One region of the Butyricimonas paravirosa genome, then DNA from elsewhere that is predicted to be linked to it. Evidence: riboswitches for the same ligand, from Rfam matches in the RefSeq annotation. Region 1 holds a riboswitch; the other holds the start of a gene.
The links. Region 1 has a riboswitch for cobalamin ahead of F1644_RS14310 (ABC transporter substrate-binding protein). Riboswitches for the same ligand answer to the same signal wherever they lie in the genome.
Positions count from the first base shown of each region.

Region 1 (8,911 bases):
ATCCATCACGTTCGCACTGGTAAATCCCCGAAAACCTTTCGGGTAACCGTTCCCTCCGGGAAATCCCAACTGGACGGCATTTCTCATCCATACTTTCCGTTCCGTTATCGCCCCGAAAGCCGCGGACTGTCGTTTTTGCGGTTCCTGGCTCGGTTTACGCGAGATGCTTGTCCCCCGGCAATAATTTTTCCCGTTTGGTCCCCCGTAAGTGATCACGTTACCGAACTTACCCCGAATCTTTCCAAGTGGATTTACAAATTCCGCCATATCCTGTTATTTTTATGTTCCTCGCCAGCAAAGATACACAAATAAACCAATGTAGTTACATTTTCAAGCTAAATAAATCAATTATTACATGTATTATTCATGAGATATAAGTGATCACTTTCATGTAAAGCGCTATTAGAACGCTATTAAATCCCTATTAAATCGCTATATATAATAGCGTTTTAAAAGAGTTTTATTTGCGTATTAAAAATATTCTATCTACTTTTGCTCATGAATTAATACACGAGTGATTATCAAATAATTATTATCATGGAAAACACATTATCTATTCCTGTAGCTCTTCTGGCACAAGGCTCTATCCGGATCGACGGGATAACCTATTACCGACACGGCAATAAAGTTCGGGCCTGCAAATCACGACGGAGTCCTAAAAAAACAAGAACCGAGGGGGAAGAGGAATCCTCCAGCCGTTTCACGGAAGCCCGTAAAATGTGGAGAATCTACCGTCGTGCCATCGGGGATTTGCCGATATGGAAACTCATGGCCAAGGAGATGGGAATAAATAAAAGCGATTCCTTATTCCATTCTCAAAACGGGGGATGTTTTCGCCCGGGAGAAGGGGTATGGGCTTTCCCGACATTCCGATTCTCGACAGGCACGCTGGACGCACCGGTGATCACGAGTGTCACAAGGGAAGGATGGTCCGTGACCCTAAACTGGGAAAATGACATTGACTGCCCGAAAGCGAGCGTGTCAGATCAAGTGTACGTGGGATATTTTTACGGGACCTTACCCCGCGCCCCGCAAATGATCACGTGCCTTAACTCGTTCCGGGGCGACGGCAAAGTGACCGTGGACATCCCGGCAGCGAAACAACCGGAAGGGACACCCCTGCATCTCTACTTGTTTTTCGGCAATAAAGATACCACCCGTTTCTCTCCAAGCGTGTACGCGGGAGTGTAATGTTCATGCAGCTCTCCTACCCCCCAAAAAACTTAAAACCAAAAGGACATGACACTTAGAGGATACATCCATATCTAAACGGGAAAGGGAAAACAACCGCGGCCTTCGGACTGGCCGTCCGGGCTTTATGTGCCGGGAAAAGTGTTTTCATCGGGCAATTCGTCAAGAGCATGAAATATAACGAAACAGCCATAGAACCCTTGTTCGACCACCTTGTTATCCAGCAATTCGGAGAAGGCCGCTTCATTGAAAGAGAACCCACCCCGGCAGATATACAAGCAGCTCACGAAGGGCTGGAAAAATGTCGCCAACATCTTATGGAAGGTAAATTCGATATGGTTATCTTGGACGAACTGACAATTGCCCTGTATTACTCCATGCTTTCCCTAGAAGAAGTGTTAAATGTTCTCCGCCAACGCTCCCCTCACACCGAAGTCGTAATTACCGGACGTTACGCACCTCAGGAATTAATCGATATAGCAGACCTCGTAACAAATATGCAAGAAGTGAAACACTATTATTCGCTTGGCGTCCTGTCCCGTAACGGGATTGATCATTGAAAACCTCGCCTAATAGCGGTTCATACCAATGAAATAAAAATCTTTTATACAATTTATTGCCTAATTAAAAATTACAACCTATTTTCGCACCGTCATAGTTTCATACACCACTTCGTGTTGTGTTGAATGAAAAAGGGAATCCGGTGGAAATCCGGAACAATACCCGTTGCTGTATTTCCCCCTTTTAAAGGAAAAGTTTATCGTACGTTTGCCACTGGTTAGAATGCTGGGAAGGCACGATAAAAGGGATAAGTCAGAAGACCTGCTATGATCGGGACAGATTTGCATCTGCGGGATTCAGATGGTAATCAGGTATAGATGGCAAGGTCATTCTGTTTTTGATTTACCGTTTCAGTTTTTCCCCTCTCGCATAAATATCTCTCTCGAAGTTTTATAAAAACTATTACATATGAAACAAGTACTATTATTATTCACGTTTATCGTTTTTCTGATGCTATCCGGTTGTCAGACGAAAACAAAGTCCACAAGCGCCTTCACGAAGGAAGTTTACACACCGGAATACGCCACGGGATTCGACATCATGGGAGCTGATAACACGGAAAGCACGATTATTCACGTGCGTAACCCCTGGCAGGGAGCGGAAGGCGTTGAAATGTCCTACTTCGTGGCTCGGAACGGGGAGCAGGCACCGAAAGATTTTGACGGTGTGATTATTCCCGCAGGAGCGAAACGAATTGTATGTATGTCATCCACTTACATCGCCATGCTAGATGCCATAAACCAAGTGGATCGGGTAGTAGGAGTTTCCGGAATGAATTATGTTTCCAACCCGTATGTCCTTGCACACAAAGAAACCATAAAAGACATGGGGGCGGAAATAAATTATGAACTTCTTGTCGGGTTGGCCCCGGATCTTGTATTACTATACGGCATCGGGGACGCACAATCAACCGTGGCGGACAAACTAAAAGAATTGAATGTTCCTTATATGTACGTGGGAGAATACCTGGAAGAATCTCCGCTGGGCAAGGCCGAATGGCTGGTTGCCATTTCCGAATTGACGGATAGCCGGGAAACAGGTACAAAAGTATTTAGAGAGATTCCCGAACGTTATAACAACATGAAACAGTTAACGGCAAACGTGGAAAAACGTCCTACCGTCATGCTGAACACACCGTGGAATGACAGTTGGGCCATGCCTTCCATGAAAAGCTACGTGGCACAATTAATCACGGACGCAGGGGGAGATTATATTTACAAAAAAAACACCTCTAACGGGGCCGAACCCATCGGACTGGAAACAGCCTACGGGTTGATTCGCGAGGCTGACGTGTGGTTGAATGTAGGTATGGCGACGACTCTCGACGAGTTGAAGATCATGAATCCGAAATTCAAGGACGCAAAAGCCATCCAGGAAAACGAGGTCTATAATAATAACCTGCGCTTAACTCCCGAAGGGGGAAATGATTACTGGGAATCGGCCGTTGTTCACCCGGACATCGTACTCCGGGACCTGATCAAAATCTTACACCCGGAACTGGTGACGGAGGATTTGTATTATTACAGGCACTTGGAATAGTTTAAAATTTAGAGTTTAGAATGAAAAAGGCATCTACCCCCACCAGCTCCCCCTTACACAGGGGGAGAGACGAACGCGAGAAGGCGCTACGATATTATAGCGTATCCTACCCCTCGTGTAAGGGGGAGTTAGAGGGGGTAGTTAAAGCGTCGGCCTTGTACGGCTGGAATCTAAAATCGTAAATCAAGAAATTAACAACGGTGATGTCATTTTCAATTGTCCATTTTCAATTTTCAATTTTATCGTGAAACGCAATTCGATCATATTCCTTTTCCTGGGTCTGCTGACTTTCGTGTTGTTCGTACTCGACTTGTTGTCGGGGGATTCGGCACTTTCCGTCGGGCAGGTTTGGAACGTGTTCATGGGTAACGAGACGGACATGACAACCCGGAATATCGTGCTGTCGATTCGATTGGTGAGAGTGATCGTCGCCGTTTTGATCGGTGTGGCTCTTTCGATAAGCGGCTTGCAGATGCAGACCGTTTTCCGGAACCCGTTGGCAGATCCTTACTTGTTGGGAGTAAGTTCCGGATCGGGATTAGGCGTTGCTTTCTTTATCCTGGGAGCTCCCCTGCTGGGACTGGCACATTCCGGTTTCTGGCAGTCGGTAGGTATTGTCGGGGCCGGATGGGGCGGGGCCGTCATGGTTCTGTTACTGATTGCCATCATCAGTCGTTACGTGAAAAATATTCTTGGAGTGTTGATCATGGGAGTGATGATCGGTTACATCGCGGGAGCCATCATACAAATTTTACAGTATTTGAGTTCTGCCGAGCAATTGAAAATGTTTTTCCTGTGGTCGATGGGCTCCCTGGGACATGTCACGACCACGAAACTATTTATCATGATTCCCGTGATTTGCGTGGGCGTCATTCTCTCGATTTATTGTATCAAGGCATTAAATCTTCTTCTACTCGGGGAGAATTACGCCCAGACGATGGGACTCAATATACGGCGCACCAGAACGCTTATTTTCGTATCGACAACGTTGTTGACCGGAACCGTGACGGCATTTTGCGGCCCGGTAGGCTTTCTCGGACTTGCCGTGCCTCACGTGGCCCGTATGTTGTTTAACGATGCGGATCACCGGACGCTTTTGCCGGGAAGTATATTGCTGGGAGTCGTGGCCATGTTACTATGTGATATTATTGCTAAAACACTCGTGCTACCCATAAATTGTATTACCGCCCTGCTGGGAATTCCGGTAATTATTTGGGTGGTATATAAAAACCTTCGACCGGCATGATACAACTGGAATCTTTAACACTAGGATACGGGCAAGAGGTTCTGCTTGACCAGGTATCGGCCAACTTGGACGGGGGTGGACTGATCGCCCTGCTGGGACGTAATGGTAGCGGGAAAAGTACCTTACTACGGGCCACGGCGGGGTTAGGGAAAATCAAGTCCGGGCGAATATTGCTGGCCGGGAAAGACCTTACCGGGTTGCGACCGGAGGAACTGGCTCGTACCGTTAGTTTCGTAACTACCGAAAAGGTACGGATTCCTAACCTGAAATGCCGTGATGTAGTCGCCCTCGGGCGGGCTCCCTACACGAACTGGGTAGGACGACTGCAACCACGAGACCGGGAAATCGTTGATAAATCCCTAGCATTACTCGATATGTCCACCTATGCCGAACGAACAATGGACCAGATGTCGGACGGGGAATGCCAGCGAATCATGATCGCCCGGGCTCTCGCACAAGACACTCCCATCATCCTGCTTGATGAACCCACCTCTTTTCTGGACCTACCGAACCGTTACGAACTGGGGGTTCTATTGCAAAGACTGGCTCACGAACAAAACAAATGCATTCTTTTTTCAACCCACGAACTGGATATTGCTCTCACGCTCTGCGATTCCATCGCCCTGATTGACCGTCCGCATTTGCATTACCTGCCCACGCGACAGATGATCAACAGCGGTCATATCGAACGCTTGTTCCGGAACGAAACCATCACGTTCGACCCGAAAGAATTACGTATTCGTGTCCGATGAAAGGCTGCTTAAGAGAGGCGTTAAACTTGTCGTTCATTTTCGATAATCATAGAAAATTGAGTATCTTTGTTCTATTATTATCCATAAACGAACGCATATGAGTGAGAAAATTTATCCCATAGGTATCCAGAATTTCGAGAAAATTCGAAAAGAAGGTTATTTCTATATTGACAAGACTGCCTTGATTTACCGACTGGTAAAAACGGGTAGTTATTACTTTCTCAGTCGCCCGCGTCGTTTTGGAAAGAGCTTGTTAATCTCCACGCTCGATGCCTATTTCCGGGGAGAAAAAGAATTGTTTAAAGGATTGGCAATAGAGAAACTGGAAAAAGATTGGGTGAAACGCCCGGTATTACATATAGACCTGAATATCGGGAAATACGATGCTCCCGACAGCCTGGACAAGATATTGAACGAGGCTCTAGTGAAGTGGGAAACGGTGTTTGGCACGGGTGCCGGGGAAAGCACTTTGGCGTTACGTTTCAAAGGTGTCGTGGAACGCGCCTACAAGCAATCCGGACAACGGGTTGCCATCCTTGTTGACGAGTACGACAAACCCCTGTTACAAGCTATTGGTGACGAGGATCTTCAACGGGAATACCGCAACACGCTGAAGCCTTTCTATGGTGTACTTAAAACCATGGACGGGTGTATCCAGTTTGCCATGCTCACGGGCGTGACTAAATTCGGGAAGGTAAGCGTGTTCAGTGACCTGAACAACCTGGAAGATCTTTCCATGTGGAACGAATATGTCACTCTTTGCGGTGTCAGCAATCAAGAAATACATGAAAATTTAGAAGAAGAATTACATGAATTTGCCAAGGCTCAAAGCATGACATACGATGAAGTCAACACGGAACTGGAAAAATGGTATGACGGGTATCACTTCACGCATAATTCTATCGGCATGTACAATCCGTTTAGTCTGCTAAGCGCATTCAAACGGAAAGATTTTAGCAATTACTGGTTCGAAACGGGCACACCTACCTATCTCGTGGAGTTGCTGAAACGCAATCATTATGACCTGGAACGCATGGCATCCGAAGAAACCAACTCAGACGTATTGAATAGCATTTACGGGGACGAACAGCCTATTCCCGTGATCTTCCAGAGTGGGTACCTCACGATAAAAGGCTATGATAAACGCTTTGGACTTTATCGCCTTGGATTCCCAAACAAAGAGGTGGAGGAAGGTTTTATCAATTTTCTGATGCCTTTTTACACCCGGTTCAACAAAATTGAGGCTCCATTTGAAATTCAAAAATTTGTCCACGAGATCGAGACAGGGCAACTGGATGCCTTTTTCAATAGATTGAAAAGTTTTCTGGCCGATACTCCTTACGAGCTGATCAGTGAACAAGAACGTCATTATCAAAACGTGCTTTTTATCATCTTCAAGCTGGTAGGTTTTTACACGGAAGTCGAGTATCACACTTCCGAGGGACGTGTGGATCTCGTGTTGAAAACTAACGATTACATTTACATCATGGAATTTAAACTGAATGGCAGTGCCGAAGAGGCCTTGCAACAAATCCATGACAAGCATTACGCTCAACCATTCCAATCAGATAAACGCAAGATATTTAAAATTGGCGTGAACTTCAGTTCGAAAACAAGGAATATCGAGAAATGGATCGTGGAGTCATAACCAGTATCTTTAATTTTTAAAACATAGCTATCTTCGATAATCATATAAAATTGAATATCTTTGTTCTATTATTATCCATAAACGAACGCACATGAGTGAGAAAATTTATCCTATAGGTATCCAGAATTTCGAGAAAATCCGGAAAGAAGGTTATGCTTACGTTGACAAAACCGCCTTGATTTACCGATTGGTGAAAAAAGGAAGTTATTACTTTCTCAGTCGCCCGCGTCGTTTTGGAAAGAGCCTGTTAATCTCCACGCTCGATGCCTATTTTCTCGGAAAAAAGGAGTTGTTTAACGGGTTGGCCATGGAAAAACTAGAGAAGGATTGGATTCGGCGGCCCGTGCTACACCTGGATCTCAATATTGGAAAATACGATGCCCCGGATAGCTTGGATAAAATACTCGAAGAGGCCATATCAAAATGGGAAGTACTTTACGGCACCGGAGTCGGAGAGTCTACCCTAGCCCTACGTTTCAAAGGAATCGTGGAACGAGCCTGCCAGCAATCCGGCCAACGAGTAGCCATTCTCGTTGACGAGTACGACAAACCCTTGTTACAAGCTATTGGAAACGAGAATCTTCAACGAGAATACCGTAACACGTTGAAACCTTTCTACGGAGTGCTCAAAACAATGGATGGTTGCATCCAATTCGCCATCTTAACCGGGGTAACCAAATTCGGGAAAGTCAGCGTGTTCAGTGATTTGAATAACCTGATAGACATTTCGATGGATGAACCTTTCATTTCCTTGTGCGGAATGACAGAGCAAGAAATTCATGACAATTTTGAAGAAGATTTGCACGAGTTAGCCGCTGCACAAAAGATGACCTACGAGGAAGTGGGAGCTGAATTGAAGAAGTATTACGATGGTTACCATTTTGTCGAAAATTCTGAAGGTATATACAATCCATTCAGCGTGCTGAATACATTTTTCAAGATGAAATTCGGTAGTTACTGGTTTGAAACGGGTACACCCACCTATCTCGTGGAGCTACTGAAACGCAATCATTACGATCTGGAACGGATGGCAACCGAAGAAACCAACTCAGACGTATTGAATAGTATTTACGGGGACGAACAGCCTATCCCCGTGATCTTCCAGAGCGGGTACCTCACGATAAAAGGCTATGACAAAGAATTCGGATTATATCGCCTAGGATTTCCAAACAAAGAAGTGGAGGAAGGTTTTATCAATTTCCTAATGCCTTTTTACACCCGGTTCAACAAGATAGAAGCTCCATTTGAAATACAAAAATTCGTTCGTGAAATACGTACAGGGCAACTGGATGCCTTTTTCAATAGATTGAAAAGTTTTCTGGCCGATACTCCTTACGAGCTGATCAGTGAACAGGAACGGCACTATCAAAACGTGCTTTTCATCATCTTCAAGCTGGTAGGTTTTTACACGGAAGTCGAGTATCACACTTCCGAGGGACGTGTGGATCTCGTGTTGAAAACCAACGATTACATTTACATCATGGAATTTAAACTGAATGGCAGTGCCGAAGAGGCCTTGCAACAAATCCATGACAAGCATTACGCTCAACCATTCCAATCAGATAAGCGCAAGATATTTAAAATTGGCGTGAACTTCAGTTCGAAAACAAGGAATATCGAGAAATGGATCGTGGAGTCATAACGCTCGGATTCATCCAGCCAAGAGACAATTCGAAGATAGATTTATTCCACAAATTGTCTCTTGACTATGACTCGCTTGAATCAAGCAATCTGGATTCCAAGTTTTCGGAAGCTCTTCGGGTGACCGAAAAGTACAAACACGTCCTTTTCGATAAAAACGGTATCATCGGATGGGTTATTCATCACCAATGATTTATCGATTTTGGCATCATAGCGTTTTAAGGCTATCAATTTTAACCCGAATTCTTCCTCGAATTTCGCATCACCTAATTTTCGCCCGATAAAACGAGGTGGAATTTCCCACTCGATAATCAAATGATCGTCATCAACAAC
Region 1 is NZ_CP043839.1:3,512,172-3,521,082, reverse strand. It holds gene F1644_RS14325 (hypothetical protein) at 1-267, opposite strand, end outside; gene F1644_RS14320 (hypothetical protein) at 538-1,191, shown strand; gene F1644_RS14315 (cob(I)yrinic acid a,c-diamide adenosyltransferase) at 1,254-1,751, shown strand; cobalamin riboswitch at 1,830-2,035, shown strand; gene F1644_RS14310 (ABC transporter substrate-binding protein) at 2,203-3,291, shown strand; gene F1644_RS14305 (FecCD family ABC transporter permease) at 3,536-4,537, shown strand; gene F1644_RS14300 (ABC transporter ATP-binding protein) at 4,534-5,289, shown strand; gene F1644_RS14295 (ATP-binding protein) at 5,387-6,937, shown strand; gene F1644_RS14290 (ATP-binding protein) at 7,029-8,579, shown strand; gene F1644_RS14285 (potassium channel family protein) at 8,660-8,911, opposite strand, start outside.

Region 2 (8,911 bases), 810 kb from region 1:
CCTAACTGCTGATTCACATGAATCATTAATTATTCAAAATTATGAAAACGATCTATTTATTTATCTGTATTGTGGTACTCTTGATGAGTTCTTGTGCGACTTCGAAAAAGAGTGTCCGGAAGGGGGAAGCAAACGTCCGGCACGAGCTTTTGGATGCGAGAACTTTTAAGATCACGAAATTTGCTCGTGACAAGACCTATGGGTACACGGAGGATAATCCAATCAAGGTAGGTGGGGGGATGGAAGGCCCTCTGAATGAACAACGCTTTTTGAACGCATTGGCAGGTCCTAACGGAGAGAAGGTTTCGTATAAACGTCAAGGGAGTTGCTGCCCGTTCAAGACCCAAAACGCAGTTTTCGGTGATAGTGGAATGTTGGATATGTACGAGATTAGCATCGAGGGGATGTTCCAAAAAATTATTCTTTATCTGAATATGTACGATTCAGAAACTTTGCAAGTGCCGGTAGGGTTCACATTGCGGAAATAGAAACTTCAAAAGGCGAACACGATTAAGTGGGAGAGAGATACAAGATTTTGTTTCCAAGAAAAAAACGGGTATGAATGTACTGGGTATTATATTTTTTTGTACATTTGTCCCCGTTTTACGTCAAGAGTAGTGGACAGATTGAAAGAATATAAGATAGCCCACAGAGGCTTAGGGGAAGGCGTTCACACTTTCGAGTTTGTCATGGATGGCAGTTTTTTTGATTGTTTTGACGCGACAAAAGGAACGAAAGGAAAAGTAAACGCGAGAGTAAATATCGTGAAATCATCCCTGCTGATGGAGGTTCGGATGACGATCGAAGGGACGGTAGAAGCAATTTGCGATCGCTGTCTGGAGGAAATGGAGTTACCAATTAGCGGAGAATTGAACTTGTACGCGAAGTACGGGGAGAGAGAGGAAGGAAATGATGATGATTTTATTATCTTGGCTCAAGATGATGATTATCTGGATTTGAGTGAACCGCTATATGAGGTGTATATGCTGAATTACCCGCTTCGCGTGGTTCACCCGGAGGGAGAATGTAACGAGGAGATGGAGCATGTACTGGAAGAGTTGACAATGGAAGAAGAGAATGATAAGATTGATCCCCGCTGGGATGAATTGAGGAAATTAATTAATAATAACTAAATAAAACTAGAGAGAAATGGCACATCCTAAACACCGAATCTCTAAACAGAGAAGGAATAAAAGAAGAACTCACGATAAGGCAACGGTTCCTGCAATAGCAAAGTGTTCAAATTGTGGTGCTGCAGTTCAGTATCATACTGTATGCCCGGAATGTGGGTATTACAGGGGTAAATTGGCTATTGAGAAAGCAGTTGTTGCATAATTTTGATGCAATGATAAAGATTGCCTTAGATAATACAGCCCCCTGTACTAGGGGGCTATGATTGTATATAGGTGTCTGATTCTATTATTCAATTTGAAAATTTTTATTTTATGGAAAGGCCAAGAGCGGTAATCACAGGGGTAGGAGCGTATTATCCCGACTATATTCTAACTAACGAGGAGTTGAGCCGGATGGTAGATACCACAGACGAATGGATCATGACTCGAATCGGTATAAAAGAGAGACGTATTTTGCGGGATGCCGGTAAAGGCAGTGCTTACCTCGGGGCCAGAGCGGTGGAGGACTTGTTTCGTAAAACAGGTTTGAAACCGGAAGAAGTTGATTTATTGATTTGCTGTACGGTTACGGCCGACATGCATTTCCCTGCTAACGGGAACGTGATTTCCGATATGGTGGGAATAAAGAATGCTTTTAGTTTTGATCTTAATGCCGGATGTTCCGGTTTCCTATATGGCTTGATCACGGCGACGCAGTACGTGGAGAGCGGGCGTTATAAAAAAGTGATTGTCGTGGGAGCTGAAAAGATGTCCGCGATTACGGATTACACGGATCGGGCAACTTGTCCTATTTTCGGAGATGCGGCTGCCGCCGTGTTGCTGGAGCCGACAACTGAAGATTTGGGGGTAATTGACCACATATTGCGTTCGGATGGAATGGGACGTGTTCACCTACATATGAAAGCAGGTGGTTCTTTGAAACCGCCAACCATTGATACGGTTTTAGCCCGGGAACATTATATTTACCAGGAAGGACAGCCCGTGTTTAAACATGCTGTATCGAACATGGCAGACGTGTCGGTGGAAGTGATGGAACGCAATAACTTGTCCTCGGAGGACGTGGCTTGGCTGGTACCTCATCAGGCAAACCTGCGTATTATCAAGGCTACCGGGGAACGAATGGGGTTACCCAAAGAGAAGGTCATGGTTAATATCCAAAAATACGGTAACACGACCTCGGCAACAATCCCGTTGTGTCTGTATGAATGGGAGGACCAACTGAAGAAGGGGGATAATTTGATCCTTGCTGCTTTTGGTGCCGGATTTACATGGGGTGCCATTTATTTGAAATGGGGATATACTCATAAGGGTTAGATTGTATCGATAATACGATATACGAGGCTGTTCGGTTATTTCCCGAACAGCTTTTTTGATTTCAGAAGATGGGTGTAAGATATTTTAGCTGATTATTAGAAAATAATTGTTTTTTTCATTAAGAAATAAATTATTTTATATATTTGCGTCGATTTTGGTGAGTCCCATGCTATCTGTATGGGATGTAAGGGAATCCGGTGAGAGTCCGGAACAATACCCGTTGCTGTAATCTCTTTCCCGTTACACGGGAAATGCTTAGTCACCTCATGCCACTGGTTCGTCCGGGAAGGCGACATAAGCGGAGAAAGTCAGAAAACCTGCCTGAATTAGATGTTTTTATTGTTCTCGGGAATAAGGATGATAAAAAGGAAAAAATAATAGCTATTGTTTTTATTAACAGTAACATTTATGAAGCCACGGATGTGCGTGATGTGTGCTGTCGTGTGGCGTTTATAATGTTTATGAAAAAATAATAAACATGAAAAGTATCTTATTGCTAGTATGTGGCGTACTTGTATTGAATTTTGCACCAATGTCAAGACTTATGGCGATTCAACCGGAGGTGATGGCTGATACGGTGAAAACGGTAAAATTAACCGGAAAAGTCGTGGATGTTGAAACAGGGGAAGCAATACCTTTATCAACTCTCATGGTGAAAGAGTTAGGTTGGGGGAGTGTTTGCGATACGGAAGGAAAATTTAAAATTGACGTGCCTGCCAATCGTAAAGCAACTTTGACGGTTCGTTCTGTTGGGTATGAGACTCGTGAAGTTGATGTGGCTCCTGGAACGATCTCTGGGCTTGTTATTAAGCTGAAGAAGAGTTTGTTGGATTTGGATGAGGTGGTTATTACAGGTACGAGAACGGAAAAGGTGATTTCCGAGGCTCCCGTGATGACTCGTGTCGTTTCTGCCGAGGAGTTACAACGAAATGATTACGAGAGTATGATGGATGTTCTGGAGTACAATATTCCGGGGCTTCGTTTTAACGTGGACCCTCGCGGTAATAATATCCAGATTCAGGGATTGGAAAATAGTTACATCCTTATCTTGGTTGATGGGGAGAGGTTATCTCAGACTCCCGGGGGACCTATCGATTTCGATCGGCTGAGTACGTCCAATATTAAACGGATCGAGATTTTGAAAGGTGCGGCTTCTGCTCTTTACGGGTCAAGTGCCATGGGTATGGTTGTGAATATTATCACGGATTCTCCGAAACGCTCTTTGGAAGGCTGGGCAAAAGCTCGTTATTCTAAGTTTAATGACCTGCAGTTGGATGCGGGGATCGGGTTGGCTCACAAGGGATTTTTCTCCCAGACTCTTTTTCGTCGTAATTCCACGGATGGGTATGATCTTACGCCCGAAACACCCCAGTCTTACACGATGAATCCTTCACATGATATGAATATAGAGGAGAAGGTAGGATGGAATAATGAACGGACGAAAGTGGTGGCTTCAGCTTCTTTCTATTGGAATGAAGTAGAGAATCCTCCCAAGGGAGAATCTCCAACGCATTATCGCAGTTTAAACAAAACATTCCGGGCATCATTGGAGCATGCCTTCGGGGAAAAGAATAAGTTGTATGCGGTGTATTACGGAGATTTTTATACTCGTAAGACCGTGTATGATTTGATTGATCTTGCAGATAGTACGAATGCGACTTCTCACGAGCAGACAGCCCGTTTGACAGATATTTATAGTCCCTTGAAGAACGTGGAGATTGTTGGAGGAATTGAATGGAATTGGACTCGGAATTATAATAAGATGCAATACGGTAAGGAACAAACCGTGAGAAAAGTGAACGATGCGAATGTTTTCGTGCAGGTGGATTGGCAGATATTGCCGGAGCTGGATTTGGTAGGAGGTTTCCGTTACACGCACCATTCTGTTTTTGGTGACGCGTATACCCCGAAAGTAAATTTGATGTATGCCCCGGGCAGTTTTAAATTCCGTGCCGGGTATAGTCGGGGATTTAAAGCTCCCGGCTTGACGGAGTTGTATTCTGATTTTGACATGGGAAGTGTGTCGCATAATGTTGGAAATCCAGATTTGAAACCGGAGTATTCCAATTATTTATCGGTTTCGGCGGAATATACTTACAATGGACGGTTGAATGCAAGCGTGGAAGGGTACCAGAACACGATAAAAGATAAAATTAATTCTTTTGTTATTGACGTGGAAGATCCGGAACCGGGACAATTGGGAGCAGAAATGCATTATGCAAATGTGGAGGCCGTGCGTATACGCGGGGCAGAAGGAACATTAACTTATTACCCGATTAAGCAATTGTTGCTGAGGGGAACTTATGCTTATACTGATGCGAGAGATCGGGAGACGGATTTGCAATTGTCCGGAAATTCAAAACACGCCTTGAATTTTACCACGACATTACGCGGTAAATTATTGAAACGGGATGGTTCTGTTTCTCTCTCCGGACGGTGGACTTCTAAGAAATTGTCACAGAGTAAATCCACTGAAACGGACGATAGCGGTCAAGAAATAGAGGTGATTCGTGAAAATACAAAACCGGCTTATAGTCTTTGGAAGTTGGTGGCCCAATATACGCCTTGGCAAAAGAAGTTTATGAGGTTGACGTTAACAGGCGGAATTCAGAATTTATTTGATTATACGGACACGGAACATTACACGACGTATGATGCCGGACGTCGATTCTTCGGTTCCGTGATATTCCGTTTCTGACAACATGAGAATCTTTAACTTAATATTGATATAGAATGAAAAAGTTTAATTTAAAATCATGCCTCATGCTATTGGCTTGTCTGGCATTTTCGTTTAACTTTATGGCTTGTACAGATGATGATGGTGACGGTGATGGTCCGGAGGTAGATGATTCTATCCGTACTCGTACTTTTGAATCGGCAGATTATAATAGCGGTTGGAAATATTTTTCTTTTAAAAAAGGAGATTTTGTTGAATTGACAACAGAGCAGGCCACAACAAGTTTGGAGTGGGATGTTGCTTTCAATCGTTATTACGTGAAAACCAATAGTGGGACTTCTGGAAAAGGAAAGGGTGGAGTGCTTGATTCTGGAGCGACAACTTTTGCTGCTGTTACTGGAAATGTGAATTCCGAGTTTGTGGTAGATGATTCTCTGAATATCATGACTACGATGGGAAATTTCACGAAAGATTCTTATAATCCGGGGATAGAATGTGAAGGTTCTAATAGTTGGGCTTGGTATAAATATATGGAATCTACTTGGTATTATAATCACAATGTTTTTGTTTTCCGTTCTGCTGACGGAAAGAATTGTGCAAAAGTGATTTTCGATACTTATAAAGATAAATTAGGAAATTCTGGCCACATTACATTCCGTTATATATATGATGGAGAGGCTGATGCAGACATAGAGCAGGGTGGTGATGAGCCGGAAGAACCGGAAACACCTGTTACGAATAACATCGTTTATCTAGCTTCTTCAAATGCAACAGATCCATGGAAATATTTTTCCTTTGCTAAAGGGGATTTTGTTGAATTGACAGAGGAACAAGCTGCAACCAGCTTGGATTGGGATATTGCATTTCAGCGTTATTATATCCGTACGAATAGCGGAACTTCCGGTAAAGGTCAAGGTGGTGCCTTGGATATGAATAAGACGAGTTTTGATGATGTTCCGAGTGTGCCTAAATCTGGTTATACAATAGATAAGCTGGTTAGCATGATGACCACGATGGGAAGTTTTGAGAATAAAAGTGGAAGTCCTGCTTTCCAATGTAAAGAACAACCAACGTGGGCATGGTTTAATGCTCCTGCAGAAATGAAGTGGTATTATAATAATAACGTTTTTGCTATTCAAACGGCAGATGGTGAACATTGGGCAAAGATTATAATGAAGACCTATAAAGGTACGAATGAAAAGGGAAATATAGAATTTGAATATATCTATCCTGCAAAGTGACAGGAGGTAAATAATAGTGTTTGTCCCCCGGAGTTTAGGCTCCGGGGTAATTTGGTTTATTAAAATCTGATGTTATGGGATTGAAATCTTTTGTTCGTACACGTAAAAAGATATTGTTAAAGGTGGGGATAGTGATTATCCTACTTTGCTGTATCTGGGGACTTTATTCCCGTTACCTTGCCCCGACTCGGGTTGCATTAATTAATTTCCCCGCTTATCAGGCATCTAGTATCGCTTTGGCGAATGACAGTCGGATGATACAAGTCGATGCATTGAAACCGGAGGATGCAAGTAAGTTGAAAAATTACGATGTTGTTTTATTTTTTGGTCCCGGATTACGTTTAAACGGAGAACAAGCCGCGGCTATTCAGACTGCAGGGGCGAAGGGAACCGCGGTGTATACTTTAATATTTTCTTCTGGGGTAATTACAAATCATAATGTGGATAGTCTTCAGCAGGAACGCATTGGAGATTATTACGGAAATGGTAATAAGACGAATTACCGTAATCTGCTTTATTTCTGCCGTGCAGAACTCGACAAGCATAAGCTTTTTACAACGATGCCGGCTGATCCGCAACATTTGCCTTCTAATTTTTATTGGCATTTGGGAGATGATAACTATTTTACGGATTTGGACGGGTACAACAGCTATTATCGTAAAAATGGTTTTTATAAGGAGGGGGCTCCTTCCATAGCTATTGTTTCCGGCATGACTTCTCCTTTAAGTGGTAACCGGGCGAATGTGGATACTCTGGTTGTCAGTTTGGAACGTGCAGGTTTTAACGTGTATCCCGTTTATGCGGCAGGAAAACGTTTACAGATGTTGCAGGAGGTTTCTCCCGATGCCGTGATTTATCTGCCGATGGGGCGTTTGGGAAGTGATAAAAGCGTGGAGTGGTTACGGGAACGTAATATCCCGTTGTTTTGTCCGTTAACTCTTTTGCAGGAACGGGATGAATGGGAAAAGGACCCAAGGGGATTGGCCGGAGGGTACCTGTCGGCTAGTGTGGTATTGCCGGAAATTGACGGGGGTACTCGTTCACAAGTGCTTTCCGTGCAGGATGCTGATAAGAACGGGTATTATCAATTTGTTCCCGTGGCGGACCGGGTAAAGAATCTGGTTGACGGTATTTATAATCAAATACAACTTCAACGTAAAGAGAATAAAGATAAACGGTTGGCAATTGTCTACTTGAAAGGAGCCGGACAAAGTGCATTGACCGCTGCCGGACTTGAAGTCGCTCCATCGCTTTATGCTTTTTTGAAACGATTGAAAGCGGAAGGTTATACCGTGGAGAATATTCCGGCAACGGAAAAAGAATTTGAGGCTTTGCTCCAACGTGAAGGAAGTATTTTTGGGAGTTATGCCAAAGGGAAAATGGCGGAATTCATGGCAACCGCCCATCCGGAATGGATTAATAAAGCCGATTATGAGAGATGGGCCAAAGAGGTTCTTACCCCGGAGAAATATGCAGAAGTCGTGAAACAATATGGAGAGGCGCCTGGAGAATACATGAGTGGGGTAAAAAATGGAGAACCGGCTTTGGCATTTTCTTGTTTGCGTTTTGGAAATGTAGTGTTAATGCCCCAACCTGTTGCGGCTGCCGGAGATAATGAGTTCCAGATTTTACACGGGGTTGATGTGGCTCCTCCCCATGCTTATATTGCACCCTATTTGTGGATACAGAAGGGTTTTCTGGCGGATGCTTTAATTCATTTTGGCACGCATGGCAGTTTGGAATTTACTCCCGGAAAACAAGTGGCTTTGTCATCAGGGGATTGGCCGGACCGATTAATAGGGACTGTTCCTCATTTTTATTATTACACGATCGCTAACGTGGGAGAAGGTATCGTCGCTAAGCGTCGGACGTATGCATCATTGGTGTCATATTTGACTCCACCTTTTATGGAGAGCCGGACTCGGGGACAGTATGAAGAATTGTTCCGGCTGATTGCAGACTATGATCGTGCAGGAGAGACAGAACAACCGACTTGGGCAAAACGGATTAAAAGTAAGGTGTTAAGTCTTGGTCTGCATCATGATTTACAGATGGATAGTGTGGCTACAAAGCCTTGTACAGAGGAAGAGATCCGGAAAGTAGAGAGTTTTGCAGAAGAGATTGCCAATGAAAAAATGACAGGGCGGTTGTATACTTTAGGGCAGCCTTTTACTGGAGAAGATATTCGCTCTACGGTTATTGCCATGTGTGCAGAGCCGTTAGCTTACAGTTTTGCTCGTCTTGACAAGCAAAAAGGACGGATTACTGCCGAGCAATTTTCTGATAATGTATACGTGAATCGCCATTACGTGGCTAACGCTCGGAAACAGGTTGAAGAGTTGTTGCGTTCGGGGAAAGAATTGACATTGGAACAATTGGGAGTGAGTCAGGCAGACGTGATGCGAGCCCGTGCGACAGAAATGGCTCTTAACCCGAAACAATTGTCGATGAGTGAAATGATGGCGATGGCTTCTGATGCGGGTAATAATATATCGGAAGGGGTGAAAAAAAGTGATGGTGGGATGAAAATGCCTGTCGGGATGCCC
Region 2 is NZ_CP043839.1:2,703,301-2,712,211, reverse strand. It holds gene F1644_RS11240 (2-dehydro-3-deoxyphosphooctonate aldolase) at 42-488, shown strand; gene F1644_RS11235 (YceD family protein) at 618-1,133, shown strand; gene rpmF (50S ribosomal protein L32) at 1,150-1,335, shown strand; gene F1644_RS11225 (beta-ketoacyl-ACP synthase III) at 1,446-2,447, shown strand; cobalamin riboswitch at 2,586-2,787, shown strand; gene F1644_RS11220 (TonB-dependent receptor) at 2,926-5,145, shown strand; gene F1644_RS11215 (HmuY family protein) at 5,181-6,365, shown strand; gene F1644_RS11210 (cobaltochelatase subunit CobN) at 6,440-8,911, shown strand, end outside.
Region 2: linked by a shared signal. The riboswitch ahead of F1644_RS11220 (TonB-dependent receptor) and the one ahead of F1644_RS14310 (ABC transporter substrate-binding protein) in region 1 are both predicted to bind cobalamin.